Regions from separate parts of the Micromonospora sp. NBC_00421 genome, predicted to be linked through region 3. Evidence: riboswitches for the same ligand, from Rfam matches in the RefSeq annotation. Region 3 holds a riboswitch; each other region holds the start of a gene.
The links. Region 3 has a riboswitch for cyclic di-AMP ahead of OHQ87_RS00925 (coiled-coil domain-containing protein). Riboswitches for the same ligand answer to the same signal wherever they lie in the genome.
Positions count from the first base shown of each region.

Region 1 (10,490 bases), 3.4 Mb from region 3:
CACCCAGGTCTTCCCGCTGGTCCGCTCCACCGAGTTCTGGCTGGGCGTCGCCGCCGCCGAGCTGCTGCGCCGTGGCCACTGGCGGGGCCCCGGCCTGCCGCTGGCCAGCCTGTTCTTCGTGGCCGTCTGGGTGGCGGCACACTGGATCCCGGCCGAGATGTGGGCGGCGCTGCTGTCGGTGGCGTACATCCTGGTCATCCCGGCGGCGGCCCGGGCGGACGTGCAGGGCCGCTGGTCGCCGTGGCGGCACCGCACACTGATCTGGCTCGGCGAGGTGTCGTTCGCCTTCTACCTGGTGCACGTGCTGGTGATGATGACCGTGCTGCGGCTCACCGGGCACTGGGGCGTGGGGCTGCCCGGCTGGTCGGGGCCGCTGGCCGTGCTCGGTTTCCTGGTGGTGAACCTGGTGCTGGCCGCAGCCCTGCACCGCTGGGTGGAGACGCCGATGATGCGCCGCCTCGCCCCCCGCCGCCGTACCCCACCCGCGCCGCCCACCCCCGACGGCGCTGTACCCGAGGGCGCTGTCCCCGGCGGTGCTGCTCCCGGCGGTGCCGACTCCGGCGGCGTGGTCGCCTGCGGCGCTGCCGCCGTGCCGGGGCCGAGAGACGCCGGCGACGGGTCGCGCGACGGGCGTCCCGTCGAGTACGCGGGACCGCGCGACCAGCACTGATCCCACTGCACCAGGTGCTCCGGCCACCCCTGCCGACCAGGGGTGTTCCCGGAAGTCCCCAGGCCGGGCGAGGGGCACCCGGTGGTCGGCGCGGCGACACGCCCGGCGGTGCTGCGGGCCGGTCACCTCGGCGGTAGCGTGGACACATGTTCCCGGCCGCGCCCGCCAGTCCCCTGTGGTGGGTCGCGCGCTGGTTGTCCCGGCTGCTGACCGGTCTCGCCGTCGCGATCGCGTTCGCCGTCGCCGGGCCGGCGCTGTCCGGCTCCGCGCTGTCCGACCCGGTGCTGCCCGACCCGGGGTCGCCCGCAGCCGCCCTGTCGATCGACGCGCCGGTGTCCTTCGACGCCGCTGCGGCCCTGTCCGCTCCGGGCGGTGGCCTCACCGGCATCCGCACCGGTGACCAGGGGGTCGACCTGGCCGGCGTGGTCGCCGCAGACCGGGTCGACGCCGTCACGCTCACCGTGCCGGCCGGTGCCGCGCGGAACGTCCCGGTCCCGCCCCCGGGGGCTACCGCCGGGCGGCTGCCCACCGTCGCCGGCCCACGGGCACCCCCGGCGGGCTGACCGCCCACGCGGGGGCCCACCCGCGACCGCCAGTGCGACGAACCTCACCCCCGCACCGCCCGGCCGGACGTCCTCCGCAACGGACCCGCCGCCGGTACGGCCTCCTCTTCCGCTTCCCGCCCGCGAGGTGCCGACCGTGAACACCGTGCTCTCCCAGTTCCTGATCGAGGTCCCGACCGCCACCGCCATCTGGTCCGCGCTGCTCGTCCTCGCCCTGACCGGGCTCACCGTCCTGGTGGCCCGGCCCGAGCGGGAGCACCCGACCGACGCCGCCGCCGTCGTGCCGCCACCCGACGCCCCGCCCCCGGTCGCCGATCTGCGCCGCTACGCCGAGGAGGTGGCCGTCGCCGCCACCGGGGCCGCCCAGACGGCGCACCGCCGTCGTACGGCCTGGCTGGCTGCCCAGGACGACCTGGACCGGGCCTGGCAGGCGTACGACGAGGCGGAGACGGTGGCCCGCCGGTTCGCCGGTGCCGGTGCGCTGCCCAGCCCGCGTACCCCCCGTACCCCCGTCGAGTACGCGGGCCGGGAACGGTGGCTGCACCAGGAGGCGGTGGCGGCGCACTGGCGGGGGGAGTTGTCGGTGGAGCGGCTGCGGGACGTCTTCGCCCACCGCGACGGCTGGGACCCGCGTCGGCACCCGGTCGAACACGAGGTGATGCTCGCCCGAGCCGTCCGCGGGGACCGGCGTACGGCGTACCGGGTCGCGGTCGGGCGGGAACGGGCGGCGTGGCGGGACGCCGAACTGGCCGCCGAGGCGGCCCGGTCCCTGGCCGTCGAGGCGTACGCGGCGGCGCAACGGCTGCGGCCGGGCCGGATTCCGTTGCCCCGCAGCGCGACGTCGGCGGCCCGTCCGGCACCCGCCGCCCGCTGGCACCCGGCCCGGGTGAACTGACCGGAGATGATCGGCTCGATGCCGCGCCGGTAGCGGTATCGGCTCGGCATGGACACCGCCACCACGGCCCCGCTTCGTCGCGGCATCGCGGTCCGGCATCGCGGTCCGGCATCGCGGTCCGGCATCGCGGTCCGGGGTCGCGGTCCGGGGTCGCGGTCCGGGGTCGCGGTCCGGGGTCGCGGTCCGGGGTCGCGGTCCCGTGTCGTGGTCCGGCGTCGTGGTCCGGTCCCAGCTCCGGGCCATCGGGGCTGCCTGGCGTCACGAGGGCGGAATTGTTATCCGGGCCGGCGTGGGTGGCGTCACCGTGCGTGGGGATTCGGACACCTGGTCACAGGTGGTCACATCGACTACGACGATCATCGGTGGTTGCTGGCGGAGCGTCCGGTTGTCGCCCCCGCGAGACGGACGCCCCGGTCGCCCCACGAGCGGCCAGTCGGTGCCCGAGTGCACCGGAAAACGGTGCGCCTCGACCATGTTTGCGCAGCTCACGGGGCTTGGCGAGGGAGAACCCGGCCAGTAGTGTCGCTGCGGTCCGGTGCGGTTCCCGTTCGCAGCAGGCGACGCCGCGCCGACCCGCTCAATCGTGCGAGTCACGAACCGGGGACCCACCGCACCATCTGGGGTGAATCCGCGGGCCACGGCCCGGGGTAGGGCGATCTTCCCGCCCGAATCCGTCAGCTAACCCGGTCGGCGGCAGCGGAAGGAGTTCCATCCTCGTGTACTACGACCCCACCCCCTCGGTAGTTCCGCCACCTCGGTGCCGGGGTGCCGCCGGACCGTCGCGCCTGACGCGCTGACCCGGCCGACAGCCCCCGCCGTCCGGTCTCGTCGGACGGCCCCACCGAACTGCCCGGCCTCTCGTCGGGCGGCCCACCGAGCTGCCCGGCCCCCGTCGGGCGGTCCCGACCGAACGAGCGGCCGAACACCCGATCCGCGCGTGGCGTACCGCCGCGTGCCGCTCCGGCGTGCCCGGCCGCCTCGCCCCGTGGAGGAACACCCTGTGAAGCACCACATGAAGCGACAGCTACGCCGGCTGACCACTCAGCGCCCGTACCAGCTGGTGGTCGGCTCGGCAGCGGTCGTCGTCCTGGCCACCGGCGCCGCCGCGCTGGCTGCCGGGGTCGACGACGCCCCGACCGACCAGCAGCGTTCGACCGCCGTCGCCGAGACCGCCCCCCGCCTCGACGACGTCGCCACCCGCGCCCAGGCCCGGGTCGCCGCCCCCGCCCGGACCAGCCCGTCGGCCACCCCCACGGCCAGCCCGTCGGCGAGCCCCACCCCATCACTCCGGGTCACCAGGGCGAAGACCAGGGCCACCGCCAACCCGGACCTGACCCGCACGGTGGCAGCTCCGAAGCCGCCGTCGTCGAAGGTCCTCCGCTACGAGTACCAGGCGCAGACCACCTACTACTACTGCGGCCCGGCGGCGGTGCGCAACGCGCTCAGCGCGGCCGGCATCGAGCGCAGCCAGGACGACCTCGCCGCCCAGTTGGGCACCACCGAGATGGGCACCAACTCGGCCGAGGACACGACCCGGGTGCTCAACGCCGTGGTGAAGGGCGACCCGTACCGGACCCGGATGTTCGCCGGCACCCCCAGTGACGCGCAGGCCGAGCGGCTGCGGGCCGACGTGGTCGCGACGGTCACCGACAAGCGGGCCGTGGTCGCGAACGTGGTCGGGGACGTCACCGATCTCGACGGCGGCTGGCACTCCTTCCCCGGCGGCCACTACGTCGCCGTGGTCGGCTACCAGGACAACGGCCGTATCGTCCGGATCGCCGACTCGGCCGACCCGTCGCTGCCGGCGTACTGGGTCAGCGTGACCACCCTGGCGAACTGGATCGCCACCCGGGGCTACTCCGCCTGACCGCCCGCCGCGCGTCGGCCGCAAGGTCGCGCTCGGACATGGTTGTAGTGGCCTCCTTCTCGAGGGAGGCCACTACAACATGGATCGAGCACGATCTTGCAGCGAGCGGTCAGGCTCCAGCTCCCGGCGGGCGGCGTCGAGGAAGCCGTCGGCGTACGCGTCGGCGGGGAAGTCGCCCAGGTAGCGACGGCGGGTCTGCCAACGGGCCGCCGCCAACGGGTCGGTGTCCAGCAGCCCGGTCAGCACCTCGTCCAGGTTGGCCATGTCCCGGCGCAGCACGTAACCGGAGCGGGCCAGCGGGAAGCGGGTCAGGAACTCGTCGCCGTCGACACCCAGGTCGGTCACCGCGTACGGCTTGCCCGAGTAGAGGTAGTCGGAGATGACCCCGGAGACGTCGGAGACCAGCGCGTCGGAGCGGTTGACGCAGTCGGTCAGGCTCAGCTCCCGACTGGCCGCCGCGCCCCACAGGTGCTGCCGGCCGGTGCGGGTCCGGTCGGCGGCGAGCAGCTCGGTCAGCCGCGCCAACTGCCGGGCCGAGGCCGGGTTCTGCCCGGTGTACGGGTGCGCCCGCAGGATCACCGTGGCGCCCCGGTCGAGCAGCCGGCGCAGCATCGGCTCGGCCACCGGCAGCGAGCAGTAGTTGGCGTCGGCGTGGTGGCCGGTCCAGGTGGGGGTGTAGAGCACGGTCGGGGCGGTCAGTGGCCGCACCTCCCGGCGTACCTCGATGGCCTCGACCTGGGGGCGACCTACCACGACGAACTTCTCGGCGGGGATCTCCACGCCGGCCCGCGCGTACCGCTCGATCGCCGCCGGACCGGCCACGAAGATCTTGTCGAAGATGGCCGAGACCGGGTTGGCGCTGGGCGCCTTGTCGCTGTCGCCGTGGTGCAGTTGCACGTGGGTGAGCTGGGTGAACCGGATGCAGTGGCTGTTCTTCGCCCCGTGGTTGACATAGAACGCCACCCGCAGGCTGGGCACCAGCGCCTCGTCCATCGCCTTGAGGGTGGGGCAGTAGACCACCGGGGCGCTCGTCGCGGCGGCGACCGTGGGCAGGAACTCCGGCTCCCGCAGCAGCACCAGGAACGGCCGGCCGAGCCGCTCCAGGTAGGGCAGCCACATGGTGACCTGGTATTCCGAGCCGGGCGGGGCGGAGAAGTAGAGCAGGAACTCCGGCTGGTGCGCCCGCAGCGCCCGGGTCACCGGGCCGCCCCCGCCCGAGGGCCGGAACCGTCGCCGGGCCAGGTCCAGGCCGACCGCGCCGCAGCCGGCGGCCACCAGCAGGACGACGACCAGCGCCAGCACGGCGGGCAGGGCGAACGCGGCGGCCACCGCCACCACGGCCAGCAGCCCCAGCAGTACGCCGCCGAGCCGGGCGGCGACCAGCGGGGTCCACGCCCGCACCGGCAGGTTCGCCGCCCGGATCTCCAGGTTGCCGGCGTCGCGCAGCGGCCCCACCAGCAGCACCAGGCCCAGCAGCAGCAGCGCGGTCAGCGCCAGCACCGGGTCGAAACCGTCGTCGAGCCGGCGGGCGTAGCCGACCAGGATCCCGGCGGCCAGCAGCACCGTCTCGGCGACGGTGTCGGCGTCGGGGCGGACCCGGCGTTCGTAGGCGGCGGCGGCCAGCGCGGCCACCGCCAGGGCCAGGCCCCAGCCGGTGGCCCCGGTGAACGCCACCACCAGGAAGGCGACCACGGCCAGGCCGGTGGTCAGGCACCGTGCGATCAGTTTCCTGACCAGGTCACCACGCATGTCGTACCGTCTCCGGGGGTCGGTCAGCCGGCGTCGACGCCGCTGGGCAGCCGGTCCTGCGCGGCCGAGGTCGGCTGGGCCGGCACCGGGGCCGGCTCGCCGGGGGCCCGCCGGACGTCGATCACCTGGCCGGTGAGGTCGGAGATCAGCACGTCGAGCGAGGACTGGGCGACCGTCTCGGCGGCCAGCAGGGTGTGCTCCGGCTCCTCGCCGAACGCCTTTGTGCGCATCGGGGTGGCGGTGCGCTCCGGGTTGATGCAGTTGACCCGGACCCCGAACTCGGCCCACTCGTCGGAGAGCGCCTGGGTCAGGTTGACGAGCGCCGCCTTGGTCGACGAGTAGAGCGCGTACTGCGCCCGGCCCCGGGTGTACGAGCTGGACGTGTAGAGCAGCAGCTGACCCTTGGTCTGCTGGAGGTACGGCAGGGACTGCCGGGCGGCGATCACCGGGCCGACGAAGTTGACCTGGAGCACCCGGTCCATGGTCTCCTCGTCCATCTCGGCAAGCGCGCCCTTCTCCAGGATGCCGGCGGTGACCACCACGTGGTCGATCCGGCCGGTGGCCTCGAAGGCGGTCTTCAGCGCGGCCTCGACGTCGCCGGTCTGCTCGACGTGGGTGCCGGTGCTGGAGCGGCTGAACGGGAAGACCTGCGCGCCGTAGCCCCGGGCCAGCTCGGCCAGGTCGTGGCCGATGCCGTAGCTGCCGCCGAAGATGACGATCGTCCGACCGGCCAGCTCCTCGGTGTAGCTGCGGTGCGACAGCCGGGGCGCCTGGGCGGCGGCGAGCTGGAAGAGCTTGTCGGCGAGGTGCACGTCGACCGGGTGGGTGACCTTGATGTTCTCGTCCGACCCGTCGATCACCTTGATCGGCGTGCCGGGCAGGTAGCGCAGCACCACACCGCAGTCGTCGGTGGCGGCGAAGTCCGGGTCGCCCTCGGCCCGCCGGTACGCCTCCCGGATGGTGCCCGAGCGGAACGCCTGCGGGGTCTGCCCCCGGCGCAGCCGGGAGCGGACCGGGATGTCGGTGATGCACTCGTCCTCGTCGACCTGGATGATCGTGTCGGCCGAGGGGATCGCCACGTCGACGGCGGTGTAGCTCCACAGCGCGTTCACGCACTCGCGCACGATCCGGGCGCTGACCAGCGGGCGGACCGCGTCGTGGAAGAGGATGTTGACGTCACCCTCGCCGACCGCGTCCAGGGCGATCCGGGTGGTGGCGTTACGGGTCTCGCCGCCCTCGATCACCTTGCTGACCTTGCGGAACCCGGCCTTGTCGACGATCTGCTGGGCGTCGGCGACGTGGCCGGTGGCCATCAGCACGATGATCTCGTCGATCTCCGGGGCGCCCTCGAAGACGGCCAGGGTGTGCTCGATGATCGGCTTGCCGGCGATCTTCAGCAACTGCTTCGGGATGCCCAGGCCCAGCCGGGTCCCGGTGCCTCCGGCCAGCACCACCGCCACCGTCCGCGAGGGCCGCCACGGCGCCGGGGTCTCCGGTGTGGCGTCCGGGCCAGTGGTGTGGTCCTGCGTCATTGCCGATCCTCACTCTCGGGGAATGTCTGCACACGTCCCGGGGGTCACCCTGAACGGAAGATTGCGCCAGCACGGCGACGGGATGAACCTTAACGCGCGGACCGCGCCGCCCCAACGGGACGACGCGGTCCGTCGGGCACCGGGTCGATGCCCTACGTGCGCCCGGAATACTACTTGCCGTTGGCGAATGCCTCGTACGCCCGGATCACCTCGTCGGTGGGCCCGTCCATCCGGATCAGCCCCGACTCCAACCAGATCGTCCGTTCGCAGGTGTCGCGCACCGAGGAGAGCTGGTGGCTGACCAGGAAGACCGTGCCGGCCCCCTCGCGCAGCTCCCGGACCCGCTGCTCGCTGCGCTTGCGGAAGCCCTTGTCGCCGGTGGCGAGCGCCTCGTCGATCAGCAGCACGTCGTGCTTCTTGGCGGCGGCGATGGAGAACCGCAGCCGGGCCGCCATACCCGAGGAGTACGTCCGCATCGGCAGGCTGGCGAAGTCACCCCGCTGGTTGATCCCGGAGAACTCGATGATCTCCGGGGTCATCCGGGCCACGTCGTCGGGCTGCATGCCCATCGCCAGGCAGCCCAGCGTGACGTTCCGCTCGCCCGACAGGTCGTTGAGCAGGGCGGCGTTCACCCCGAGCAGGGACGGCTGGCCCTGGGTGTAGACCGCGCCCCGGTTGACCGGGAGCAGCCCGGCGATGGTCCGCAGCAGGGTGGATTTGCCGGAGCCGTTGCTGCCGATCAGGCCGATCGCCTCACCCCGGTACGCGGTGAAGGAGACCCCCTTGACCGCATGCACCTCCTGGATGTTCGGCGCGGAGGAGCGCTTTACCAGCCGGCGCAGCGCGGCCACCGGTGTGCTCCCGCCCCCGGCGCCCTTGTGCACCCGGTAGATCACGTGTGCGTCGTCGACCACCACGGTGGGGATCCGCTCGACGACCCTGGGCAGGGTCACTGTGACGTCGTTGGACGTCTCGTACCTGTCATCCACGGCCGTACTCCTGTTCGCCGCGCCAGAAGTAGACGAACCCGGCCACGCCACCCAGCACCGCCCAGCCGGCCGCCACCAGCCAGAGCTGGGTCAGCGACTCGTTGAGCAGTGGCGCCTGCTCCAGCAGGGCGTACCGGGCCAGCTCGATGTAGACCAGGATCGGGTTGAACTGGATGAGTGTCGAGGCCCACTCCGGCAACCTGTCGAACAGCTTGACGCTGTAGAGCACGCCGGAGCCGTACATCCAGGTGCGCAGGATGAACGGCATGACCTGCTTGAGGTCGCTGGCCTTGGAGCCCATCCGGGCGACCACCATCACGACCCCGGCGTTGAAGGCCGCCTGGAGCAGCAGTGCCGGCGGCAGCATCAGCCAGGCCAGGGTGAGCGGCTCGCCGGTCACCAGCACGATGCCGACCAGCACGATCATCGAGGCCAGCAGCTGCTGGAACTGGGTGAGCGTGGCGGCCAGCGGCAGGCAGGCCCGGGGGAAGTGCAGGGCCCGGATCAGCCCCAGGTTGCCGCTTATCGACTGGGTGCCGGCCAGCACCGCGCTCTGGGTGAAGTTGAAGATGAACAGCCCGGTGGTCAGGTACGCGATGAAGTTCGGGATGGTGTTCTGCCCGAGCACCACGCCGAAGATCAGGTAGTAGACGGCGGCGTTGGTGAGCGGGGTGAGCACCTGCCAGATCTGGCCCAGCTTGGCGTTGCTGTACGAAGCGACCAGTTTGGCGTTGGCGTACGCGGCGGTGAAATGCCGGTAGGCCCACAGTCTGCGGCTGTACTCGGTCAGGGACGGGCGCTCGCCGGCGACCCGCAGTCCGTGCCGAGCGGCCAGCTGCGCCTGGGTCAGGCCCGTTTCGGGGTCGACCAGCGCGGTGGTGGCCATGGGAAGGGCGCTCCGATCTTTCGTACCAACGGGATGCGCGCGACGCTGGATTCGGTGGGCTGGCGCGGTGCCGGGCAGCCTCGTCGCTGCGTGGACGGTAGTGCAAAACACGTCGGGACGCAACCGTACCGTCGTTGCGCTACATTGGCCCACGTGACAGGTGCGAAGAGTCCCCGATGACCAGCGACAAGAGGCGTCCGCCGGCCGGCGCGGCGGTGCTGAGGGGCGACATCACCAGAGCCATCCGCCGCGCCCTGATGCAGGAACTCGCCGCGGTCGGATACGGGCGGCTCTCCATCGAGGCGGTGGCCCGCCGGGCCGGGGTGAGCAAGACCGCGATCTACCGCCGGTGGAGCTCGAAACTCGACCTGGTGATCGAGACCGTGGTCGCCGCCGCCGGCAGCAAACTGCCCGCGCTGGACACCGGCAGCCTGCGCGGCGACCTGACGCTGCTGTTCCAGGTGGTCGCCCACGCGCTGCGCCACCCGCTGGCCTCGCAGATCATCCCCGACCTGCTCGCCGAGGCGGCCCGCAACCCGACCATCGACGAGACCCTCCAGCAGCTGCTGCGGGCCAAGCAGCAGGAGATCGGCGGGCGGTTGATCGGCCTGGCGGTGGAACGCGGCGAGTTGCCCGCCGACACCGATGCCGACGCGGCGGTCGACCTGATCGTCGGCCCGCTGTACTGGCGGCTGGCCATCGCCCGTACCCCGCTCACCCCGACCTACCTGGACCAGTTGGTGGAGTCGGTGGCCGTCGGGCTGACCGCGAACGGCTCGGTGCCCCGCCAGCGGGAGGCTCCGATGCCCCGGTGAGCGGCTCCGCGCCCCGCCCGGCAATCTCCGCGACGCCGCCACGCCGCCCACCGGCCATCGGCGGAGGGTGGTTGCGGTTACCCTGCTCTCCGGACCGGAGCCGGGCGACCGTCGCGTACCGCCGCCCGCCCGCCGCACGACTCTCGCGCACCTTGCCCGTACGACGACAAGGACGACCCGTGCCGAACGCCGACCCCGTTGCCGTGGCGCCCCCGCCCGCCGCGCCCCCGCCCGCCGCGCCGGCCACCGGGCGACCGCAGCCCGCGCACCGGCTGCGGTCGGCGCTCGCCGCCGCCCCGGCCGTCATCACCGACGCGGCAGTGCTGGGCTTCGCGCTGTGGACGGTGCTCTACCACGCGTCCTTCCTGTTCGGGCTGCGCCCGTCGGTGACGTTCCTGATCTGGCTGGTCGGCTGCGTCCTGGTCACCGCCCTGGTCGGGGTGCGCGCCCTGCGCCGGGCCCGCGTCCCTGCCCCGGCGGGTGCGGCTTCCGACGCCGCCCCGGCGCCGGCGGCTTCCGACGCC
Region 1 is NZ_CP107929.1:3,598,904-3,609,393, reverse strand. It holds gene OHQ87_RS14960 (acyltransferase family protein) at 1-670, shown strand, start outside; gene OHQ87_RS14955 (hypothetical protein) at 817-1,233, shown strand; gene OHQ87_RS14950 (hypothetical protein) at 1,370-2,128, shown strand; cyclic di-AMP (ydaO/yuaA leader) riboswitch at 2,693-2,836, shown strand; gene OHQ87_RS14945 (C39 family peptidase) at 3,141-3,995, shown strand; gene OHQ87_RS14940 (CDP-glycerol glycerophosphotransferase family protein) at 4,068-5,744, opposite strand; gene OHQ87_RS14935 (bifunctional cytidylyltransferase/SDR family oxidoreductase) at 5,768-7,276, opposite strand; gene OHQ87_RS14930 (ABC transporter ATP-binding protein) at 7,447-8,265, opposite strand; gene OHQ87_RS14925 (ABC transporter permease) at 8,258-9,151, opposite strand; gene OHQ87_RS14920 (TetR/AcrR family transcriptional regulator) at 9,328-9,966, shown strand; gene OHQ87_RS14915 (DUF6077 domain-containing protein) at 10,146-10,490, shown strand, end outside.
Region 1: it holds a riboswitch for cyclic di-AMP, as region 3 does, so the genes downstream of both, OHQ87_RS14945 (C39 family peptidase) here and OHQ87_RS00925 (coiled-coil domain-containing protein) in region 3, are expected to answer to the same signal.

Region 2 (10,490 bases), 2.3 Mb from region 3:
GCCCTCGCCGCGGACCGGGCGGCCCAGCCCGGTCCGGTGCCGCAGTGGTGGGACGACCAGTTGACCGGCCTGGACGCCCTGGTCCGCTGGGACGACGACGCCGGGTGGCTGAGTGGTTGGGCCACCCGGGAGGGTACGGACCGGATCACCGCCCTGCGTGACGCGATCGAGGTGCTGGCACTGCTGGCCGGCCTGCCGCCGGTCGCGGTGCTCCGCCCTCCGCCCGGCAGCCCCAACGGCACGGCCGCGACCGGGCCGACCGGGTCCCGGGTGCTCGACCGGGTACGGGCGTTGCTGGCCAAGGCGGAGTCCACCACCTTCCCGGCCGAGGCGGAGGCGTTCACCGGTAAGGCCCAGGAGCTGATCGCCCGGCACAGCCTGGAACGGGCGCTGGTCGAGGCGACCGCCGCCGACCCCGGCCGGGCCGGTGGAATCCGGATCGGCACCGACGCTCCGTACCCGGGCGCGAAGGCGCTGCTGGTGCAGGAGGTGGCGGCGGCGAACCGGTGCGAGTCGGTCTGGTCGGACGATCTCGGTTTCGCCACAGTGCTCGGCTTCCCCGCCGATCTGGAGGCGGTCGAGCTGCTGCACACCTCACTGCTGGTGCAGGCCACCGCCGCGATGCTGCGTGGACGCCGGGAACGTCAGGGTGGCGGTCGACGCACCAAGGCGTACGACGAGGCTTTCCTGCACGCCTTCGCCCGACGGATCGGCGAGCGGCTGCGGGCCGCGACCGACGAGGCGAACCGGCAGGCGACGGAGGCCGCCGGGCCGGATCGGCTGCTGCCGGTGCTCGCCGCCCGCTCCGGTGCGGTACGGGAGCGGATGGACACCCTCTTCCCCGGCGTCACCCGGGCCCGGCTGACCGTGCGGGACGCCGAGGGCTGGCAGTCCGGCACCTCCGCCGCCGACCGTGCCTCGCTCGCCGGCGCCACCCCGCCGGCCCGGCCGCTCCCCGGCCGACGCTGACCCGGGTGGGCGGAACGGCCGGGGTCCGGCTCACCGGTCGACGCTGACCCGGGGTGAACGGACCGGCCGGGGTCCGGCTCAGACGTGACAGTCGCGGGTGAGCCGGGGCGGGATGTCGACGAAGTCGGTGCCCATCCAGGTTGCCGGGCTCTTGGCCGCCGCACCCTTGTCGATCTTCGCGGCGGTCTCGTCGACCAGCTTCCTGATCCGGGCGTCCTGGGCCTTTCGGGACTGCGCGCGGACGTCGTCGGCGAGCCGGCTCAGCCGCCCCTTGAGCTTGCCGTTGAGCTGCTCCGGGGTGAGTTCCTCGCGGGTGGCCTCGGTCGAGTCGGCGACGATCTGCCGGCTGCCGTCGATGATCAACTGATCGACGGCACGACAGACCTGCGCGGTGTTCGCGGCACTGCCCGCGGTCGGGGTGGCATCGGCGGTGGCCGTCACCGTGTCGGGCGTGGACTCCACGGTGGGGGTCCCGGTGGCACCGGCCGACGGGCCGGGTGCGGCATCGGTGTCGGCCCCACCGTCCGAGCAGCCGGTGGCGAGGACGGTCAAGACGGCGAGGGTGAGCGCGGTGGCGGAGCTACGGTGCATCGACTTCCCCGTTTCGATGTGTCGGCGTTACCACGGACACGATGCCGCACGGCCCGGGTCGGCCGACGCCTCACCCCCGGCACGCCGCACGCCGGGCCGACGAGTGTCGGTCCGGCGTGCCGGGCTGGAGCGGTTCAGCTCTTGAAAGCGTCCTTGACCTTCTCGGCGGCCTGCTTGAGGCTGGACTTGGCCTGGTCGTTGCGACCCTCGGCCTCCAGGCGCTCGTTGTCGGTCGCCCGGCCGACGCCTTCCTTGACCTTGCCGGCAGTGTTCTCGGTCGTGTTTTCGATCTTGTCGTCGAATCCCATGAGAGCCTCCCGTATAAGCATTTCTTCCAACGCCCCTCAACTACCCCCACCCCCCGAACCCAAAACACCCCACCCACCGCTCCAGCGGGTCGATCAAGAGGTTTGCGTCACCCGTGAGTCGGCGGATGACGCAAACCTCTTGATCAACGCGGTTGTCCGGGGTGGGGGGTGGCGGGCGGGAAGCGGCGGAGGCGGAGGCTGTTGGCGACCACGAAGACCGAGGAGAAGGCCATCGCCGCGCCGGCGATCATCGGGTTGAGCAGGCCGGCGGCGGCCAGTGGCAGCGCTGCCACGTTGTAGGCGAACGCCCAGAACAGGTTGCCCTTGATCACGGCGAGGGTGCGCCGGGAGAGCCGGATCGCGTCCACTGCGGCGGTCAGGTCGCCCCGGACCAGGGTCAGGTCGGACGCCTCGATCGCCACGTCGGTGCCGGTGCCCATGGCCAACCCCAGGTCGGCCTGGGCCAGGGCGGCGGCGTCGTTGATCCCGTCACCGACCATGGCGACCGTACGGCCCTGTGCCTGGAGCCGGCGGACCACGTCGACCTTGTCGACCGGCAGCACCTCGGCGGTCACCTGGTCGATGCCCACCTCGGCGGCGACCGCCCGCGCGACTGTGGCGTTGTCCCCGGTGAGCAGCACCGGAGTGAGGCCCAGGGCACGCAGGCCGGCGATCGCCGCCCGGCTGGTGGGCCGGACCACGTCGGCGACCGCGAGGACGCCCCGGGCCCGCCCGGACCAACCCGCCACCACCGCCGTACGGCCGGCGGCCTCCGCCTCGGCCACCGCCCGGACCACCTCCTCCGGTACGTCAAGACCCCGCTCGCGGAGCATTCCCGGCCGCCCGACGACGAGGTCGTGGCCGTCGACGGTGCCGGTCACGCCCAACCCCTCGGTGGCGGCGAACCCGGTGACCGACGGCAGTTCACCGGCCTCGGCCGCGCCGGCCGCGACGGCCCGCGCGATCGGATGCTCCGAGCCGGCCTCCACCGCCCCGGCGAGCCGGAGCAGTTCGGCCTGGTCCTGCCCGTCGGCGGGGCGGACGTCGACCAGGGTCATCCGGCCGGTGGTGACCGTGCCGGTCTTGTCCAGCACCACCGTGTCGACCTGGCGGGTGGACTCCAGCACCTCCGGCCCCTTGATCAGGATGCCGAGCTGGGCCCCCCGCCCGGTGCCGACCAGCAGCGCGGTCGGGGTGGCCAGACCGAGGGCACACGGGCAGGCGATGATCAGCACGGCCACCGCGGCGGTGAAGGCGGCGGTCGGACCGGCACCGGTGCCCAGCCACCAGCCCAGCGTGCCGACGGCCAACGCGATCACGATCGGCACGAACACCCCGGAGATCCGGTCGGCCAACCGCTGCACCGCTGCCTTGCCGGTCTGTGCCGCCTCCACCAGTTTCGCCATCTGGGCGAGCTGGGTGTCCGCACCGACCCGGGTGGCGGTGACGACCAGCCGGCCGCCCGCGTTGACGGTGGCGCCGGCCACCAGGTCGCCCGGTCCGACCTCGACCGGCACCGACTCGCCGGTGAGCATGCTGGCGTCGACCGCCGAGGTGCCCTCCTCGACCCGCCCGTCAGTGGCGATCTTCTCGCCCGGTCGGACCACGAACCGGTCGCCCACGACGAGCTGGTCGACCGGGATCCGGGCCTCCGTGCCGCCCCGCAGCACCGCGACGTCGCGCGCGCCGAGTTCCAGCAGGGCGCGCAGGGCCGCCCCGGCGGTCCGCTTGGACCGGGCCTCGAAGTAGCGACCGGCCAGGAGGAACAGGGTCACCCCGGCGGCGGCCTCCAGGTAGATGTTGCCGGCCCCGTCGGTGCGGGTGACGTCCAGGCGGAACGGGTGGGTCATCCCGGGCATCCCGGCGTCGCCGAGGAAGAGCGCCCAGAGCGACCAGCCGAACGCGGCGAGGGTGCCGAGCGAGACCAGGGTGTCCATGGTCGCCGCGCCGTGCCGCAGGTTGGTCCAGGCGGCCCGGTGGAACGGCAGCCCGCCGTACGCCACCACCGGGGCGGCCAGGGTCAGCGACAGCCACTGCCAGTAGGTGAACTGCCAGGCCGGCACCATCGCCAACACGATCACCGGCACGGTCAGCACGGCCGACACCCGCAGCCGGGTACGCAGGGCGGTCAGCTCGTCCACCGACCCACCGGCCGGTTCCGCCCCGGCGGGGGTGGGCGGCGGCGGCACGACTGCGGTGTAGCCGGTCTTCTCGACGGTGGCGATCAGGTCGCCCGGGGTGATCTCGTCGGCGTACCGGACGGTGGCCTTCTCGGTGGCGTAGTTGACGGTCGCCTCCACGCCGTCCATCCGGTTGAGCTTCTTCTCGATCCGGGCGGCGCAGGACGCGCAGGTCATCCCGCCGATGGTGAGTTCGATCAGGTGGGGGGCGGTGGGCAGGTCGTTCGCGGTCGGGGTCATCGCGGCACCTCCGGTCGACCGTGGGGGTGACCTGCCCCGCCGGTGACGGTCCCGGTCGGCGTCGGGTCGGGGCCGGGGGCAGGGGCGTCGGTGGGGCGGGTGGGATCCGGGGTGTGCGCCGGGTCGTGGCGGGTCTCGGCGGGCGGGCGTACGGGGCCGGTCAGCTGACCGGCCCCGTACGCCGCGCCGAACACCACCGCGAGACCGAGGGCGAAGCCACCCAGCCTGGTCGCCGTGTTCATCGGTTGCCCCGGCCCCCGGCGGGCCGGTGGCCCGTCACGCCTCGACGAGGTCGTAGCCGGCCTCGTCGACGGCGGCGCGCACGGCCTCGGTGTCGAGCGGACGGTCGCTGGTGACGGCGACCCGGCCGGAGGAGAGGTCCACCTGGACGTCGGTGACGCCGTCGAGCGCGCCCACCTCGCCGCTCACCGCGTTGACGCAGTGCCCGCAGGTCATGCCGTTCACCTGGTAGTTCGTGATCATCGAATGTTCCCCTCCCACTCTTCGAACATACCCCCTAGGGGTACCTTTCCCGGCGACCGTAGCATACCCCCCAGGGGTACGCTATCGTGGTGGTCATGACCACACCGAGTACCCCGGTCCGGGGCTACACCACCAGCAAGGACCAGCTGCTGGCCCGGCTGCGCCGGGTGGAGGGCCAGGTCCGGGGCATCGAGAAGATGGTCGACGACGACCGGTACTGCATCGACGTGCTCACCCAGATCTCCGCCGTGCAGGCCGCCCTGGACAAGGTCGCCCTCGGCCTGCTCGACGGCCACGCCCGGCACTGCATGCACGAGGGGGCCGCCGAGGGCCGGGCCGACGAGATGGCCGCCGAGATGATGGCCGCCGTCGGTCGCCTGATGAAGCGCGGCTGACCCACCTCCGGTGCGGACCGGGGGGCATCCCGTCTGCGAAGCACCCGCACCGTGACGAGCCGGAGCCCTGCCGGCAGGGTCGACCACGCCGGTCGGCCGGGACGCTGGCTACCATCGTCCGACGACGACCCGCCGCCCGTGGGATGAACCGGTTGGCCAACTGACACGTATCCCGTCCCGGATCGTTGGGAGGACTCGCACACATGGGCGCCGACCACACCCGTCCCGCTCCGTCCACCCCGCCCGGGGTGCGGCGGATCCTCGTCATGACCGTGGTGCCGCTCATCGTCGTCACGGTGATCGCCACGCTGGCGCTCTGGCCGGGTGACACCCCGCAGATCGACCAGGGGGATCAGGTCCCCCGCCACCACGGCACGGTGACCCGGGTGGTGACCGAGGCCTGCCCGCCCGCCCCGCAGACCCCCGACGGCCCGTCCGGGGCGGCAGCCGGTCCGTGCGGCACGGTGACGGTCTCCGTCGAGCAGGGGCCGGACAGCGGGAAGCAGGTCGAGACGCCGATCCCGTCCGGCCCCGGCGCACCGACGGTGGCCGTCGGTGACCGGGTGGTGCTCGTCGCGTTGGCCGACCCGACCGATCCCTCGACGAGCAGTTACCACATCGCCGAGCACCAGCGGGGTACGCCGCTGCTCTGGCTGGTCGCCCTGTTCGCGGCGGCGATCGTGGCGTTCGGCCGGCTGCGCGGGCTGGCCGCGCTGGCCGGTCTGGGCGCCAGCTTCGCCATCCTGTTGACCTTCGTGGTGCCGGGCATCTCCGCCGGGGGCGCGCCGCTGCCGATCGCGATCACCGGCGCCGCGCTGATCATGTTCGTGGTGCTGTACCTGACCCACGGGATCACCGCGCAGACCTCGGTGGCGGTGCTCGGCACGCTGGGCAGCCTGGTGCTGACCGGCGTGCTGGGCACGCTGGCCACCGCCGCCACCCACCTGACCGGGTACGGCAGCGAGGAGGCCACCACGCTGTCGATGTACCAGCGTGACGTGGACCTGCACGGCCTGCTGCTGGCCGGGATCATCATCGGTTCCCTCGGCGTGCTGGACGACGTGACGGTCACCCAGTCGGCCACCGTCACCGAGCTGGCGCACGCCAATCCGGGGTTGTCCCGGTTGCAGCTCTACCGGGCGGCGACCCGGGTCGGCCGGGCGCACATCGCCTCCACGGTCAACACGATCGTGCTGGCCTACGCGGGAGCCTCGTTGCCGCTGCTGCTCCTGCTCACCGCCGACAGCCGGCCGGTGGGGCAGATCCTCACCAGCGAGTTCCTGGCCCAGGAGATCGTCCGCAGTGCGGTGGCGACCCTCGGCCTGGTGGCGGCGGTGCCGCTGACCACCGGGTTGGCCGCGCTGGTCACCACCGCCGGGCGCGGTCCCGCCGACGCCGACCCGACCGGGCCGACACCCACCCCACGCCCCGCGCCCGACCGCGCCGAGGCGCTGGCGGCGCTGAGCGCGCCCCGGCACGGCGAACCGTCCACCCCGGCCCCCACCCGGTGGCCGGACCCGGAAAGGAGCACGGACTCGGCATGGTGACACTCCGCTGCGTAACCGGAGGCGAGGTCGCAGTTGTCGGCCGCGTCACTGGTCACGCCCGGTTATCGGAAAAATACACATTTTGTCGAGTTGTGACCGTAGATCCCCGGTACGACTCTCGGGTAACCTCGCTGCCGGTCACCGCCGAAGGCGCCCACCGGTGCCAGCGGGGCCACCGCCCAATCGCCGTACGGCGAGCCGGGGAACCGAGCACCTGGGGTGAATCCGCGCCAGCGGTAGGGGCCACTTCCGTCCCGAACCCGTCAGCTAACCCGGTCGGCGGTCGACGGAAGGGAAAACTGTGACGGCACCCCTACGCCGCTGGATGACTCCGGCAGTGGCCGTACTCGCCGCCCTGGCGATCGTCGCCGGTCCGGCAGCCGCCCCCGCGGCAGCCGCCCTCAACGCGCCCACCCCCTCCGGGCACGAGGAGGACGAGGAGCCGAAGCTGCTCACCGACGTCATCGAGGCCACCAACCGGGATTACTCGGCGGCGAAGAACCGGCTGGAGAAGTCCAAGAAGCGCCAACTCGAGTACGCCATCGAGGTGGAGAAGGCCGAGCAGGAGCTGGCGGCGCTGGCCCCGCAGGTAAACGAGATCGCCGCCCAGTCGTACCGGACGGGTCGGGTCGGCGCGGTCGCCGCGCTGCTGGAGAGCGACGCCCCGGACACCTTCGTCCGGCGGGCCGCCGCCCTGGACGAGCTGAACATGGTCAACGCCGGCAAGCTGGCCGAGGTCAACGAGGCCAGGACCCGGGCCGAGAACGCCAAGCTCGCCGTCGACGCCGAAGTGCGTGAGCAGCAGAAGCAGACCAACCTGATGGCCAAGAAGAAGACCGAGGCCGACAAGGCGCTGGCCCTGGTCGGCGGCCGGGGCTTCACCGGTGGCCTGGTCAACGCCACCTCGCCGGTGGCCCGCGTCGCCCCGGGCCAGACCTCCGACGGCGAGTGGCGCGGCGAGTCGTGCAGCGAGAACGACCCGACCACGTCGGGCTGCATCACGCCGCGCACGCTGCACATGTACAAGGAGGTCAAGCGGGCCGGCTTCAGCCGGTTCGTCGGCTGCTACCGCCCGGGTGGGCCGTGGGAGCACCCCAAGGGCAAGGCGTGCGACTGGTCGTTGCAGAACAGCGGCTTCAGCCCCTGGCACAACAACGACACCCGGATGTACGGCAACAACCTCGCCGCATTCCTGATCCGCAACGCGGACCGGCTGGGCATCTACTACGTGATCTGGAACCGGCAGATCTGGTTCCCGGCCAACGGCTGGAGCTCGTACTCCGGACCGTCCAACCACACCGACCACGTACACGTGTCACTGCTGTAGCAGTTCATGATCGACACGAGGGCCGCCCGGCTGAGCCGGGCGGCCCTCGTCGTGATCGCGTCTCAGCCGGCGACGGCCGCCGGCTCGCCGGCCGGCGCGGCGTCGGCACCCGGCGTCGCCCGGACGGACCCGGGCACCGTGGCGGTGAGGGCGGACGACTCGGCGGGAGCGTGGGCCGGGGCCACCGGGCGCACCTCACCGGCGGCCAGCCGGTAGGACATGCCGACCACCGCGCAACGCCCGGCCGCCACCTCGGCGGCGATCACCGGGGAGTTGCCGAGCAGCACCTCGACGGTCTGTGCGATGTGGATGTCGACGATCCCGTCGATGTCGTGCACCCCCTCCTGGGCCGCCCGACGCAGGCTGGGCCCGACGGCGGCGACCACCGAATAGAGGTGCCCGGGGGGTTGGGTGCCGGTGCGGGCCGCCTCCCGGGCTGCCTGCACCGCCCCGCAGGAGTCGTGCCCGAGGACCACCACCAACGGGGTGCCGAGCACCGTCACCGCGTACTCGACGCTGCCGAGCACCTCGGGCCCGGCGGTGTGCCCGGCGGTCCGGACCACGAAGAGGTCACCCAGACCCCGGTCGAAGATGATCTCGGCGGCGAGCCGGGAGTCGGAGCACCCGACGATGACCGCGAAGGGGTGTTGGCCGTCGGCGACTGCCGCCCGGTGGCCGGCGCCCTGGTTGGGGTGCCGGGGCGCCCCGGCGACGAAACGCCTGTTGCCGGCTTGCAGCTCGGCCAGCGCCTGGGTCGGAGTGATCGGGGCCATTGCCTCACCTCGGTCCGGGATCGCACCTGGTCACGCCGGCCGGCGGCGACGACGGCCGTGTCCCCACGGTCACACGCAGCGAAAGGTACGTCAAGATTTCGTGATACACGTTTCAGGCGTTGGTCCGGGGGATGTCGACGGCGGGTCGAACGCCGGGCGTGGGCGGACGCGAACACCGGCCGGCGGCGGGCTTTCCGGGTACGGGCCATACGATGACCGGCATGGCAACGACGGCAGGCGGCACCGGGAGCACCCGGAACTGGACGTTCCTCACCAACCACGGTCACGTGCTGCTCGCCATCGCCCGCAACCCCACCGCCCGCCTGCGGGACGTCGCAGGGGAGGTCGGGGTGACCGAACGGGCCGCCCAGGCGATCGTCGCGGACCTGGAGGCCGGCGGCTACCTGCGGCGTACCCGGGTCGGCCGCCGCAACGAGTACACGATCGACCCGAGCGGGCACTTCCGGCACCCGGCCGAGGCCGACCGCCAGGTCGGTGACCTGCTCGCCCTCTTCACCCCCGACCCGGCCGACTCCGACGCCTGAGCGGCAGGTGTCCGCCACCCGGCACCCGGTGGCCCGGGTCACCGGTCCGGTCGGATCGCCGACGCTGCGCGGACGGCCGGGTGTGGATAGGCTGTACGGGTGATCCGCGTAGCTTCCGCCCCGCCCGTCTGGGTGTCGAGGCTGCGCGACCTGACCCGGCTGGCGGTGACCGCGCTGGTGCTCGCGGTCGGTCTCGGTGGGATGTTCGCCACCACCGGCGGCCCGGCCGCCACCGCTGTCCGACCGCCCGTGGTGACCTCCCGGGTGGCTGCGCTGCCCGGCGAAGACCGGCCCGGAAACGAGCGGTTCGCCGACACCCGCCCCGGTGACGAACGGATCGTCGACGAGACCGTCCGGCCGGATCCGCTGCCGGCCGCCTCCGCCGAAGGCTCCACCGCGCGGGCCCCCGAGGCGACGCCGGACCCGGCCCGGGACGCCACCGGCCGACGCGGTCCACCCCGGAGCTGAGCGGCGCGGCACCCCTCGGTGCCCGTCCGGCCGCCGCGAACGGCCGCTCCCGACCGAGATCCGGTCCGGCGCGAGCCGGCCCGGTGGTCCCAGGACCCGCCGCCCACAGCTCCCCGTCCGTCGGGCTTCCGTCCGTCCACATCGTTGTACCACCGTGAGGTGCTGGTAATGCAGACCGTGTTCTCCGCCGTCCTGCCCGATGTCCCCGCCGCCGCCGGAATCTGGCTGATCCTGCTCGCCGTCGCGGCCGTCGCCGTCGCGGTCCTGGTGGTCCGTCCCGACCGGCTCCGGCCGGCGGTGACAGGCCGGTTCCGGGAGGCCGCCCTGCCGACCGACCCGGAGCGCGCCGAGCAGGACCGGGAGCACACCCGGTACGCCGAGGAGGTGGCGGTGGCAGCCGACCGGGCCGGCACCACCGCCGGCCGGCTGCGCGCCGAGTGGTTGGCCGCCCAGGACGAGGTCGAGTCGGCCTGGGCGACCCTGGAGTCGGCCGAGGTCCACCTCAGTCGGCTCGTCGCCGCCGCGGCCATGCCGCTGCCGCACACCGGCCAGACCCCGGCCGAGTACGCCGACCGGGAGCGCTGGCTGCACCGGGCCGCCGTGGACGCGCACCAACGGGGCGAGTTGTCGGACGCACAACTCGACGACGTCTTCGCGCACCGCG
Region 2 is NZ_CP107929.1:5,135,229-5,145,718, forward strand. It holds gene OHQ87_RS21650 (DUF2786 domain-containing protein) at 1-969, shown strand, start outside; gene OHQ87_RS21655 (hypothetical protein) at 1,048-1,560, opposite strand; gene OHQ87_RS21660 (CsbD family protein) at 1,695-1,868, opposite strand; gene OHQ87_RS21665 (heavy metal translocating P-type ATPase) at 2,012-4,288, opposite strand; gene OHQ87_RS21670 (hypothetical protein) at 4,285-4,530, opposite strand; gene OHQ87_RS21675 (heavy-metal-associated domain-containing protein) at 4,565-4,771, opposite strand; gene OHQ87_RS21680 (metal-sensitive transcriptional regulator) at 4,867-5,166, shown strand; gene OHQ87_RS21685 (YibE/F family protein) at 5,370-6,713, shown strand; cyclic di-AMP (ydaO/yuaA leader) riboswitch at 6,880-7,011, shown strand; gene OHQ87_RS21690 (coiled-coil domain-containing protein) at 7,015-8,040, shown strand; gene OHQ87_RS21695 (carbonic anhydrase) at 8,103-8,813, opposite strand; gene OHQ87_RS21700 (helix-turn-helix transcriptional regulator) at 9,026-9,358, shown strand; gene OHQ87_RS21705 (hypothetical protein) at 9,458-9,826, shown strand; gene OHQ87_RS21710 (hypothetical protein) at 9,995-10,490, shown strand, end outside.
Region 2: it holds a riboswitch for cyclic di-AMP, as region 3 does, so the genes downstream of both, OHQ87_RS21690 (coiled-coil domain-containing protein) here and OHQ87_RS00925 (coiled-coil domain-containing protein) in region 3, are expected to answer to the same signal.

Region 3 (10,490 bases):
CTGCGGCGCTCCAGAAGGTTGCTGCCATACATCGTGTCCTACCTCCTCGGGTGCCGAAGTCTGCGGCCACTTCGGACTTTTCGTCTCTACGGCGCGGGACGGTCCTCGGACCGGCCGGTGTCCGGCCGGTCATCGAGCGGTGCCGCCTCGTCACCGAGCGGTTCCGCCTTGTCCATCGAGCAGTGCCCCGGCCGGTCGGATCGCAAACCCCGGTTCGGGCAGCGCGTAGAGCCGGTTTCTAGCGGACCATGACGACGGACGTCGCGCGGGCGAAATCGTCACCGTCGTCGTCGTCATCGTCGTCGCCCCCGCCCCCGCCGCCGAAGCCGCAGGCGAGTACGAGAGCGAGCAGCGCGCCGACCCCGGCCAGGCCGAGCAGTCTCTTGATCATGGATCCGTCCCTCCGTCGTGGTGACCCATCTCTCGCCCAGGTTAGGCACCGGCCACAACCTGCACCGCCATGCCGGGCGAGGCTCGCCCGAGCTGCCGGATTCGGCCCGGGGTGGACCCGGACCGCTACTCTGGGACGGTTGGAACGGCCGAGCTGCGCCGTCCGTCGGAAAGAACGGGACCAGCAAAGGTACGGGGAAGGACGGTCCGGTCCGTCCGGATCCGCGAATTGCTCATCCCGAGGGGTGGCGACCGAGGCCATCGGAGGAATACTCTCGGTCGCGGCCCGCGTACTGATGAGGCGCCCGGGGACGGGCGAGTGGAGGTGCTCGCGTGAGCCTGTCGATCGTGAAGTCGGTTCTGCCGGCCGGTGTCATCGAGATCGCCCCGCGGGGCGAGATCGACGTCGACACCGCCTACGAGGTACGTGAGTCGATCGCCGAGGTGCTGGCCAAGGGCCGGCCCGCGCGGATCGAGCTCAACATGCGACTTGTCACCTTCATCGACTCCGTCGGGATCAGCGCGATGGTCGCCGGGTTCCAGACCGCCGAGGTCAGTGGCGTCAAGCTGATCGTCACCGAGCCGAGCCGGTTCGTACACCGGCAGCTCTGGGTCACCGGCCTGCTCGGTCTCTTCGGTGCCCCGGAGCCGTACTTCGCCGGTGCCGCCACCCCCGAGGTGCTGCCGGGCGCCTGACCCGGGCAGCGGGTAGGCCGACCGTCCGCTGCCGGGCGAGCTGGGACGTTGCCAGTCCGTCTCCGGTACGGCACGATCGGGCGACCGACGACGGTCAGGAGGCCCGGTGGTCCGGCGGGAGAGCTTCAGCTACACGGTGCAGGCGCGCTGCTCACAGGCGGATGCGATGGCGCTGCTGAGCGACCTGTCCCGGCAGGAGGAGCTGCATCCCCTGATCGTCCGGGTGCGTCGGCTACCGGCCCGGCCGGGTGCCCTGGCCAGCTATGCGATCACCGACCGGCTGGAGTTGGGGCCGCTGCGATTCCCGGTCACCTACCAGGCCGATGTCCTGCTGGTCGGCGCGGACGAGGTCGTGACGGTGGCCCGGCAGCAGCCCGGCACCACGGTCCGTAACCACACCCGGCTCCGGGTGGAGGGTGACCTGCTGCGCATCGACGTCGAGATCACCCTGGCCGCGCCGGCGCCGTTGTTCGGCTACGCCTTCCGACAGGCCCGCGCCGCCCACCTGGGGCTGGCCAGCCGGCTCGGGGCGGCGCTGGACGGCCGCCCCGGCGATGCGCCGACGGTCGGCTGAGCGGGCCGGCAACCTGCGCCGGCGGTCGGCTGGGCGGGCCGGTGACCTGGGGGCGGCGATCCCAGGGCGGGACAGTTCCGGTGGCCCGCCGTTGCCGACGGGCCACCGGGACAGCTCAGATCATCGACAGGTGCACGTGGTTGGTGTGGTCGCTGGACGGGTCGCCGTTGCCCCCGCTGTACGACTTCCATCCGCTGCTCGGCAGCCAGATCCGCTTGAACCAGATCACGTAGAGCACGCCGAGCCGGTCGGCGTTGCGGATGAAGTACGCGGCCAGGTTGTTGCCGTACGTCCGGTCGCCGCCACTGGCCACCCCGCCGAACCCGTTCTTCTGGGCGGCGAAGTCGCACGCCCGGCCCTTGGGGTGCTCACCGGAACCGCTGGGCCGGTGGCAGGAGACGTACCTGGTGAAACCGGCCGCCTTGGCCTGGTGGAGGGCGTTGAGCGTACGCGGGGTGATGCAGCCGTTGGCCGGGGTCGGGTCGTTGACGCTGCACGACTCGGACGGCCAGGAACCGTCGGAGTTGCGGGCTGCTCCCTTGGCGTTGCTGTTGGACGTGCCGTCCGAGCTGCCGGAGTCCCGGGAGGTGGGGGTCGGCTTGTCGGCGGCGGCCACCGCCAGCGCGCGTTCGGCCTGCTCCTTGCGCTTGCCCATGGTGGCGACCTGCTTGCGCTGTTCGGTGATCTCCCGGCTCACGGCGGCCCGGGTCCGGGTGGCCTGGTCCCGGGTCTCGATCATCGTGCGTAGTTCCTGGTCCTCCCGGGCCGCGACGGTCTCCAGCGCCGCCGCGCGGTCCAGGAAGCCACCCGGGCTGTTGCTGTTGAGCAGGGCGGACATTGGTCCGAGACGGCCGGTGCGGTAGGCCGCGCCGGCGATCTCGCCGACCTTGCCGGTCTGCACGACCAGCTGTGCCTCGATGGACTTGAGCTGGCCGTCCAACTCCTGCTGGCGCTTGGTGGAGCGTTCCAGCGCGGCCTTCGCGTCGACCCAGCCCTTGCTCGCCGCGTCCAGCTGGTCCCGCAGTGCCGGGGTGCCGCCCTCGTCGTCGCCGGGAGCGGCGAGCCGGGTGACGGGCGCGGCGACGGCCGGGGTGAACGGCGCGGACGACACGCCCAGGGCGAGTGCCGTGACGACTGCGGCCAGTAGCCGCGTGGTGGTGCGTACGTGCATGCGAATGTCCTTCCGTCAGCCGCCGACCGGGTTAGCTGACGGGTTCGGGACGGAAGATCCCTACCGCTGACGCGGATGCACCCCAGGAACATGGTTCCCCGGTTCGCCCTGGTGGGCGATTAGGCGGCGGCCACCGCCGGCGCCGGTGGGCGCCGCCTGGCGGAGGCCGGAGCCGAGCCTACCGGTACGCGTGTGACACTTGCCTACCTCGTGACTGAGGGTACGAGAGTGAATACTGCTAAAAGGTTTGAATGGGATAAAAAGCTAATCACCAGTGGGTCGGGCCGCAGGCGCCGGGGGCCGCGCCGGGCTCGATCTGCAGGGTGGCGTGCTCGATGTGGAAATCCTCCCGCAGGGCTTCCCGGGCGGCGGCCAGCACGGTGCCGACCTCGGCGTCGGGGGCCATGGTCAGGTGCGCCGAGGCGACGTCCATCCCGGAGGTGAGCGTCCAGACGTGCAGGTCGTGCACCTCGGCGACGCCGGGTACGGCGGTCAGCCGGTCGTGCACGGCAGTCACCTGGAGGTGTTCCGGGGCGGCCTGCACCAGGATGCGCACCGCCGCCCGCCCGAGTCGCCAGGTGCGGGGCAGGATGAACACGCCGATCGCCACGGCGACCACCGGGTCCGCCCACCACCAGCCGGTGCCGGCGATCAACAGGGCCGCGACGATCACCCCTAGGGAGCCGAGCAGGTCGCCGACCACCTCCAGGTACGCCCCGCGCAGGTTGAGGCTCTCCTTGGCGCCCTCGCGCAGCAGGCCGAACGCGACGAGGTTGGCCAGCAGGCCGAGCACCGCCACCACCAGCATCGGGCCGGCCAGCACCTCGGCCGGTTCGCCGAACCGGCGTACCGCCTCGATCAGTACATAGACGGCGACGCCGCTGAGCAGGACGGCGTTGGCCAGCGCGGCGAGCACCTCCAACCGGTAGAGCCCGAAGGTGCGCTGCGGATCCCGCTCGGCCCGCCGGGTGGCGGTGATCGCCGCCAGCGCCATCCCGATGCCGAGCACGTCGGTGAACATGTGCCCGGCGTCGGAGAGCAGCGCCAGTGAGCCGGTGCCGAAGGCGGCCACCGCCTCCACCAGCATGAGCACGGTGAGCAGCCCGAACGCCGCCCAGAGCCGGCCGCGGTGCCGGTGTGCGGCGTTGCTGATCGTCGCGCTGTGGTCATGACCTGCGCCCACGTCCACACCTTCCGTCGCCGCCGCGAACCCGATCCAATCTATGCTCACATCGCTATGTGTGCAAGTGACAGCCCGGCAGCCGGCCAGGTGGGGGCCAGGCGTGGGCGGCCCGGGCCGGGCCGGTCGCGGACAGGGCGGGCCGGTCCCGGGCCGCGTCGAGAGGTCGGGACCGGCTGCCGGCGGGTCAGCCCGTGGATCAGCCCGTCGGCTCGACGGTGGTGAGGCGCTGGGTGGCCCGGGAAAGTGCCACGTAGAGCGTCCGTACCCCGGAGCCCGGATCGGCCCGGATCTCGCCGGGGCAGACCAGCACCACCCCGTCGTACTCCATGCCCTTGGCCTGGAGACTGTTCACCACCTGGAGCCGCGCCCCGCCCCGGTCGCCCAACCAGCCGGCGACCTCGTCCCGGCGGGGCACCGGCGTGATCACGCCGACCGTCCCCGCCACCTCGGCGAGCAACGCGTCCACCGCGTCGAGCGTCGCCGGGGCCAGCTCCGTCGCCGGGACGTTCAGCGCCACCGGGTCCACCCCGGTGGACCGCACCGCGCTCGGCAGCTCCAGGTCGGGGTAGAGCCGGCGGATCTCCGCCGCCGCCACCGCGAAGATCTCCGCGGAGTTGCGGTAGTTGGTGGAGAGCGTGAACCGGTGCCGACGGCGCCGGCCCAGCGCCTGGTCCCGGGCCCGGTCCAGCTCCTCCTGGTCGCCCGTCCAGGCGGTCTGCGCCGGGTCGCCCACCACCGTCCAGGAGGCGAGCCGACCGCGCCGGCCGACCATCCGCCACTGCATCGGCGAGACGTCCTGCGACTCGTCGACCACCACGTGCGCGTAGTCGCGGTAGTCCTCCGGTCGCTCCCGGTCCGCTGCCCGGGCGGCGCGTTGCCGTTCACCGAAGGTGCTCAGCTCCCGCACCCCGCCGGCCAGCTGGAACGGATCCCGGTTGGCCTTCCTCGGGCGTACCGGCTTGCCCAGCAGGGCGTCCAGCTCGTCGAGGAGGGCGACGTCGGCCACCGTCAACCCCTCGGTGTCCAACGACCGGTACGCCCTCACCAGCAACGCGATCTCCGCCCGGGAGAGGATGCCTGTCGCGTACCGGTGCAGTCGATCCGGGTGGGCCAGCCAACCCAGCACGTGCCGGGGATGCAACCGGGGCCACCACGCCTTGAGGAACTCCCGGAACTCCGGCCGGTCGATGATCTCGTCCTCGAAGGCGCGTTGCTCGGGCAGGCCGGTGACGGCCAGCCGGCGGGCCTGCGTGTACAGCGCGGCGAGTACCCCGTCGAAGCCGGCGCGGCGCACCTCGTTACGGCGGGCGCCCCGGTGCAACGCCCGGTCCCGGATGCGGTCCAGCTCCTGCCGTTCCAACCGCAGCAACGCACCCCGGTAGAGCAGGCGCAGCTGCTGAGGGCTGTCCGGCACCGCGTCCCGGGCCGCCCGTTCCAGCACCCGCCGCATCCGCAGCGAACCCTTCACCGCCGCCACCTCGGGCTCGTCGGTACGGGTCGACGACATCCCGGGGAACAGCGAACCCAGGGAGTGCAGGGTGGCGGTCTCCTCGCCCAACGAGGGCAGCACCGAGGCGATGTACTCCACGAAGACCGCCGACGGACCCACCACCAGGATGCCGCCGCCGGCGTACCGGCTGCGGTCGGCATAGAGCAGGTACGCCGCCCGGTGCAGGGCCACCGCCGTCTTCCCGGTGCCCGGCCCACCCGAGACGATCGTGACACCCGCCGCGGGGGAGCGGATCACCTCGTCCTGCTCCCGCTGGATGGTGGCGATGATGTCCCGCATGCCCCGCCCGGTCGCCCTGGACAGGGTGGCCAGCAACGCCCCGTCGCCGACCACCGGCATGTCCGGCGGCGCGGCCTCCGGGTCGAGCAGTTCGTCCTCGATCCGGGTGACCTTCTCCGCCGACGAGCTGATGGTGCGCCGCCGCACCACCCCCAGCGGGTCGGCCGGGGTGGCCCGGTAGAAGGCGGCGGCGGCCGGAGCACGCCAGTCGACCACAAGCGTCTCGGCGTTCTCCCCGCGCACCCCGAGCCGGCCGACGTGCAGCACCTGCCGGTCCCGCAGATCCAGCCGGCCGAAGACCAGCCCCTCGTGTTCCGCGTCCAACATGTGCCGGCGCTGGGCGGCGTGGAAGACCATGGCGTCCCGCTCCACCAGTGCGCCGAAGTTGCCGACCCGGGCCAGCCGGTAACCGTCCCGCTCGGCGCGGACTGCCGCGCGGCGCAGTTCGGCGAGCCGGGCGTACACCCGGTCGAGATGCCGTTGCTCGGCGGCGATCTCCTGTTCCAGGGTGATCTGGTCGGTCAACGTACGGGCTCCTGTGCGACGGCGACGCCGGGCACGGGTGCGTGCCAGGCGGAATGAGGGTACGGGCAGCCGCCCGCCCGCGTCGGGCCGATACCCGCCCCGCGACCTCCGCCACCCCTGGCGACCTCCACGCCTCGCCGGTCGAGCGACCTCCGCACCTCGTCCGGTCCGGCCAGGTTGCTCGGTCGACCGGCCGGCGGCGTCGGTGCCGGCGGGATGCCTGAGCGCGTCGGTTGGGCGATCGGGGCGGACCGGTGTGCCGCCGGCGGGGCGGCTCAGCCCGCCGGTTGGGGGACCGGGGCGGACCGCCTCGGCGTGCGGGCGGCGCGGCGCGGGCGGGGCGGTCGGCCGGCGCGGAGGTGACCGAGCACCCGGTGGAGCACCCCGGCGAGGGCGGCGTTCACCTCGTCCGGGCGCTCCATCATCAGCATGTGCCCGGCCCCCGGGCAGACCGTCAGCTCGGTGGCCGGCAGCGCCGCCGCTATCGACTCCGCGCACGGCGGTGGGGTGAGCCGGTCCCGGTCGCCGACCAACGCCGCCGCCGGCAGGTGCGCCAACGCGGCCAGGGTGTCGAGTCGGTGCTGGGCACCGATCGAGGCGCGGAAACCGCCGATCGAGCGCAGCGACGCGCGGGCCACCGCCGAGGTGACCAGGCGGATGTCCGAGGCGGAGCAGTGGTCGCCGAAGAGCATCCACCGGATGCTCGGGGCCAGGGCGCGCAGCAGCGCTCGGGGCGGCCGCCAGGCGCCGCACCGGGCCAGCACCCCCGCGCCGGTGGTCTCGGCGATCCGGATCAACCGGGCGATCCGCGGCGACAGGCCGTACGCGGTGTGGGTGTGTCCCTCGGCGGTGGTGGAGACGAAGACCAGGCCGGCCGTCCGGGCGGCGAAGTGGGCCGGGTGCCGGTGGGCGTACTCCATCACCGTCATCCCGCCCATCGAGTGGCCGACGAGCACCACCGGCCCGGTCGGGGCCACCTCGTCCACCACTGCCGCCAGGTCGTCGCCGAGCTGGGCCAGGGTCGCCGTACGCAGCGCCATGCAGCTCGACCGGCCGTGCCCGCGTGCGTCGTACGTGACCACCCGGACCCGGTCGCCGGACCGGCTCCGTAGGTCGGCGAGCTGCCTGTGCCAGGCCCGGCCGTCCAGCGTCCAGCCGTGCAGCAGGATCACGGTGACCTCGGCGTCGGCCGGGCCACTCACCTCGACGTGCAGTCGTACCTCGTCGGGCAGCCGCAACTCCCGCTGATCCGGCATCGCCACCTCCCCAGCCACCCGGTACCCATTCACCGGCGTCATCCGGCTACCCGAGCCGGGTCCGCGCCAATCGTGCTGGTGGGAAGAATCCCGACCCGGCTGCGCAGGCTCGGCGCGGCGACCAGTCTGGGGGCATGCCGACTTCGTCTGCCGGAGCTGCCCGGACACCCCGGGCGGCGTTGGCCGAGTTGCTCGCCGGCAACCGGCGCTTCGTCAGCGGCCGTCCCGTCCACGGGCACGACATCACCGCCGCCGCGGCCGTGGCCTCCGGCGACCAGCAGCCGTACGCGGTGCTGCTCGGCTGCATCGACTCGCGGGTGCCGCTGGAGGCGATCTTCGACCAGACCTTCGGCTCGATCTGCGTCATCCGCACCGGGGCACACGTGCTGGACCGGGCCGTCCGGGGCTCGATCGAGTACGTGGTGGACCAGCTCGGCGTGACGTTGGTGATGGTGCTCGGGCACGAGCGGTGCGGGGCGGTCGCCTCGACGGTGGAGAGCCTGCGCACGGGACGGCGACCCGGTGGGGACCTGGACTACGTCGTCGACCGGATCGCCCCGGCGGTGACCGAGGTGGGTCTGCACGACCCGGCCGTCCACTCGCTGGCGGCACGTCGGCACGTACGACGAACGGTGCGAACGCTGCGCACCGAGGCACTGCTGTCCGGCCCGGTCGTACAGGGTGCCGTGGACGTCGTCGGCGCCCTGTACGACCTGGACACCGGCGAGGTCACCCTGCTCGCCCCCTGACCATCACCACCCACCTGACCCACCCCACCCCACCGCTCTGCTCTGCCGCCACCGACGCGCCGCTGGCGAACCGCGTTGAGGCCGGACCCTTCATGCTCGCGCTGGATCCATGAAGTAGTCCCCTCCACCCGGCCGGATGCCACTACTTCATGGATCCAGCGCGAGCATGGGGGCAGGGAGGGCGGAGACGGAGCGCAGAAGAGGATGGGCAGGGGTGTCGGGCACCCATCCCGGGAAGGGGAACCCCTCTCCTGCGTGGCCGCGCTCATCCGGACCCGCCCCGAGGGGCGGGGCCACGTGGCACCCGACCCGGGAATGAGGAAACCGCCCGCCGGGGTGACCCGACGGGCGGTTCCAGGTGAGGCTGGGGAGTGCTCAGCCCTCGAAGACGCCTGCCTCGACGAGGCGCTTCTCGGTCTTGTCCCAGCCGTCGCCCGGGTGGGCGGCGGCGAGGTTGTTGATCTCGGCGCGGATCTTGGCGGCGTGGCCGGCGGTGGCCAGCACCCGGATCTCCTCGACGAAGGCGTCGGAGTCGGTACGCAGGTGCGCGGTCTTGCCGTTGGTCAGGTTCCGCACGTAGGCGTGCTTGCCGCCGTTGAGCGGGATGAGGTACTTGAACTCGCCCAGCACGCTGAGGGCGCCACCCTGGCCAGCCTGGCCGGCCCGGACTGACGCGCGCGCGGTCTTAGAGGTGTTGCTCGCCACGGAGATGCTCCTTGCAAGACGTACGGGAGGACGGGAACGTCCGGGGGCTGTAGCGGGTGACGCCCGGGTGAGCCTCGGCCCGCGAAGTTGTGCGACGGCGCAGAACCGCCCAGAGAAATATACACGACCACGATGCCTGGCAGCTCACCGTGCCCGTCGGAGTGCACAACCGAGGTCACCGGTCCGGGTATTTCCCGGCGGCGAATTTTCCGATTCTCTGGCGCACCATCCGTCACAGCAGTCATCATGTGTGGCAACAGCCACTCGGGTGGTCGAGGTCGTAGGGGAAGACGCACCTCGCTCTCCGGGAGGTCACCGTGCCAACGCGTGGCGTCGTATACGTCCACTCGACCCCGCTCGCCGTGTGCTCGCACGTCGAGTGGGCGATCGCGCGCGTCCTCGCCGCGCCGGTCAACCTGCACTGGACGGCCCAGCCCGTCGATCCCGGCGCCCGTCGGGCCGAGTGCGGATGGACCGGTCGGCCGGGGACGGGTGCCGAGCTGGCTGCTGCCCTGAGGCAGTGGCCCATGATCCGTTTCGAGGTGACCGAGGAACCCAGCGCGGGCGCGGACGGTGAACGTTTCATGCACGTTCCGGGCCGTGGCCTGTTCCGGGCCGCGGTGGGCGCGGCCGGCGACATCCAGCTCGGCGAGGACCGGCTGCGCAGCATCATGGCCTCGGTACGCCCCGAGGCGCTGGCACACGCCCTTGACAAGGCGATGGGCACCGCCTGGGACGCGGAGTTGGAGCCCTACCGGTATGCCGGCGACGGCGCACCGGTGACCCTGCTCACCCGGGTCGGCTGACCACAGCGGCGCCGGTGGCCGTGCTGACCGGCCGCCGGCGGCGCGAGCCCTCACCGCCCCGTTTTCGCGTCTCCGCCCACACCCACCGCCCCGTCTCCCGCTTGCCGTGCACCCCGCGCCCACCGGTGTGCCCTCACCCGTGCCGTGTGCCCGCACCCTCCGCTCCGTCTCCCACTCGCGCGCCCGCACCCTCCGCTCCGTCTCCCACTCGCGCGCCCGCACGCTCCGGCTCGACTCCCGATCCTGCCGTGCTCCTGCGCCCACCGGCGCGCCTCCACATCTATGACCCTGGGAGGTCTATGCCTGTCAGTCATATTTATGACCGGCAGGCATAGACCTCCCAGGGAGGTGGTACTCACCTGCGGCGCATGCCTGGCCGTTCGGCCGGCGGTGGCGCTCGATGGGGCCTGCGGCGCATGCCTGGCCGTTCGGTCGGCGGTGGCGCTCGATGGGGCCTGCGCGCACGCCTGGCCGACTCGGCCCGCGGTCGCGTTGATGGAACCCGAGGCGAGAGACACGGGCCATGCCGCGTCCCGGACGACAGGGGGAGGAAGCCACCGGGCCGGGCGACCGAGTGTCCCGACCGGGACGATCACCCAGGTCAGACGATCACCCAGGTATTGGACCAAGCGCGCGATGGTCACTG
Region 3 is NZ_CP107929.1:203,104-213,593, forward strand. It holds gene OHQ87_RS00905 (hypothetical protein) at 1-32, opposite strand, end outside; gene OHQ87_RS00910 (hypothetical protein) at 239-391, opposite strand; gene OHQ87_RS00915 (STAS domain-containing protein) at 724-1,086, shown strand; gene OHQ87_RS00920 (SRPBCC family protein) at 1,193-1,660, shown strand; gene OHQ87_RS00925 (coiled-coil domain-containing protein) at 1,776-2,831, opposite strand; cyclic di-AMP (ydaO/yuaA leader) riboswitch at 2,836-2,967, opposite strand; gene OHQ87_RS00930 (cation diffusion facilitator family transporter) at 3,100-4,014, opposite strand; gene OHQ87_RS00935 (HelD family protein) at 4,211-6,328, opposite strand; gene OHQ87_RS00940 (alpha/beta fold hydrolase) at 6,604-7,584, opposite strand; gene OHQ87_RS00945 (carbonic anhydrase) at 7,719-8,333, shown strand; gene OHQ87_RS00950 (hypothetical protein) at 8,709-9,038, opposite strand; gene OHQ87_RS00955 (DUF3145 domain-containing protein) at 9,356-9,844, shown strand.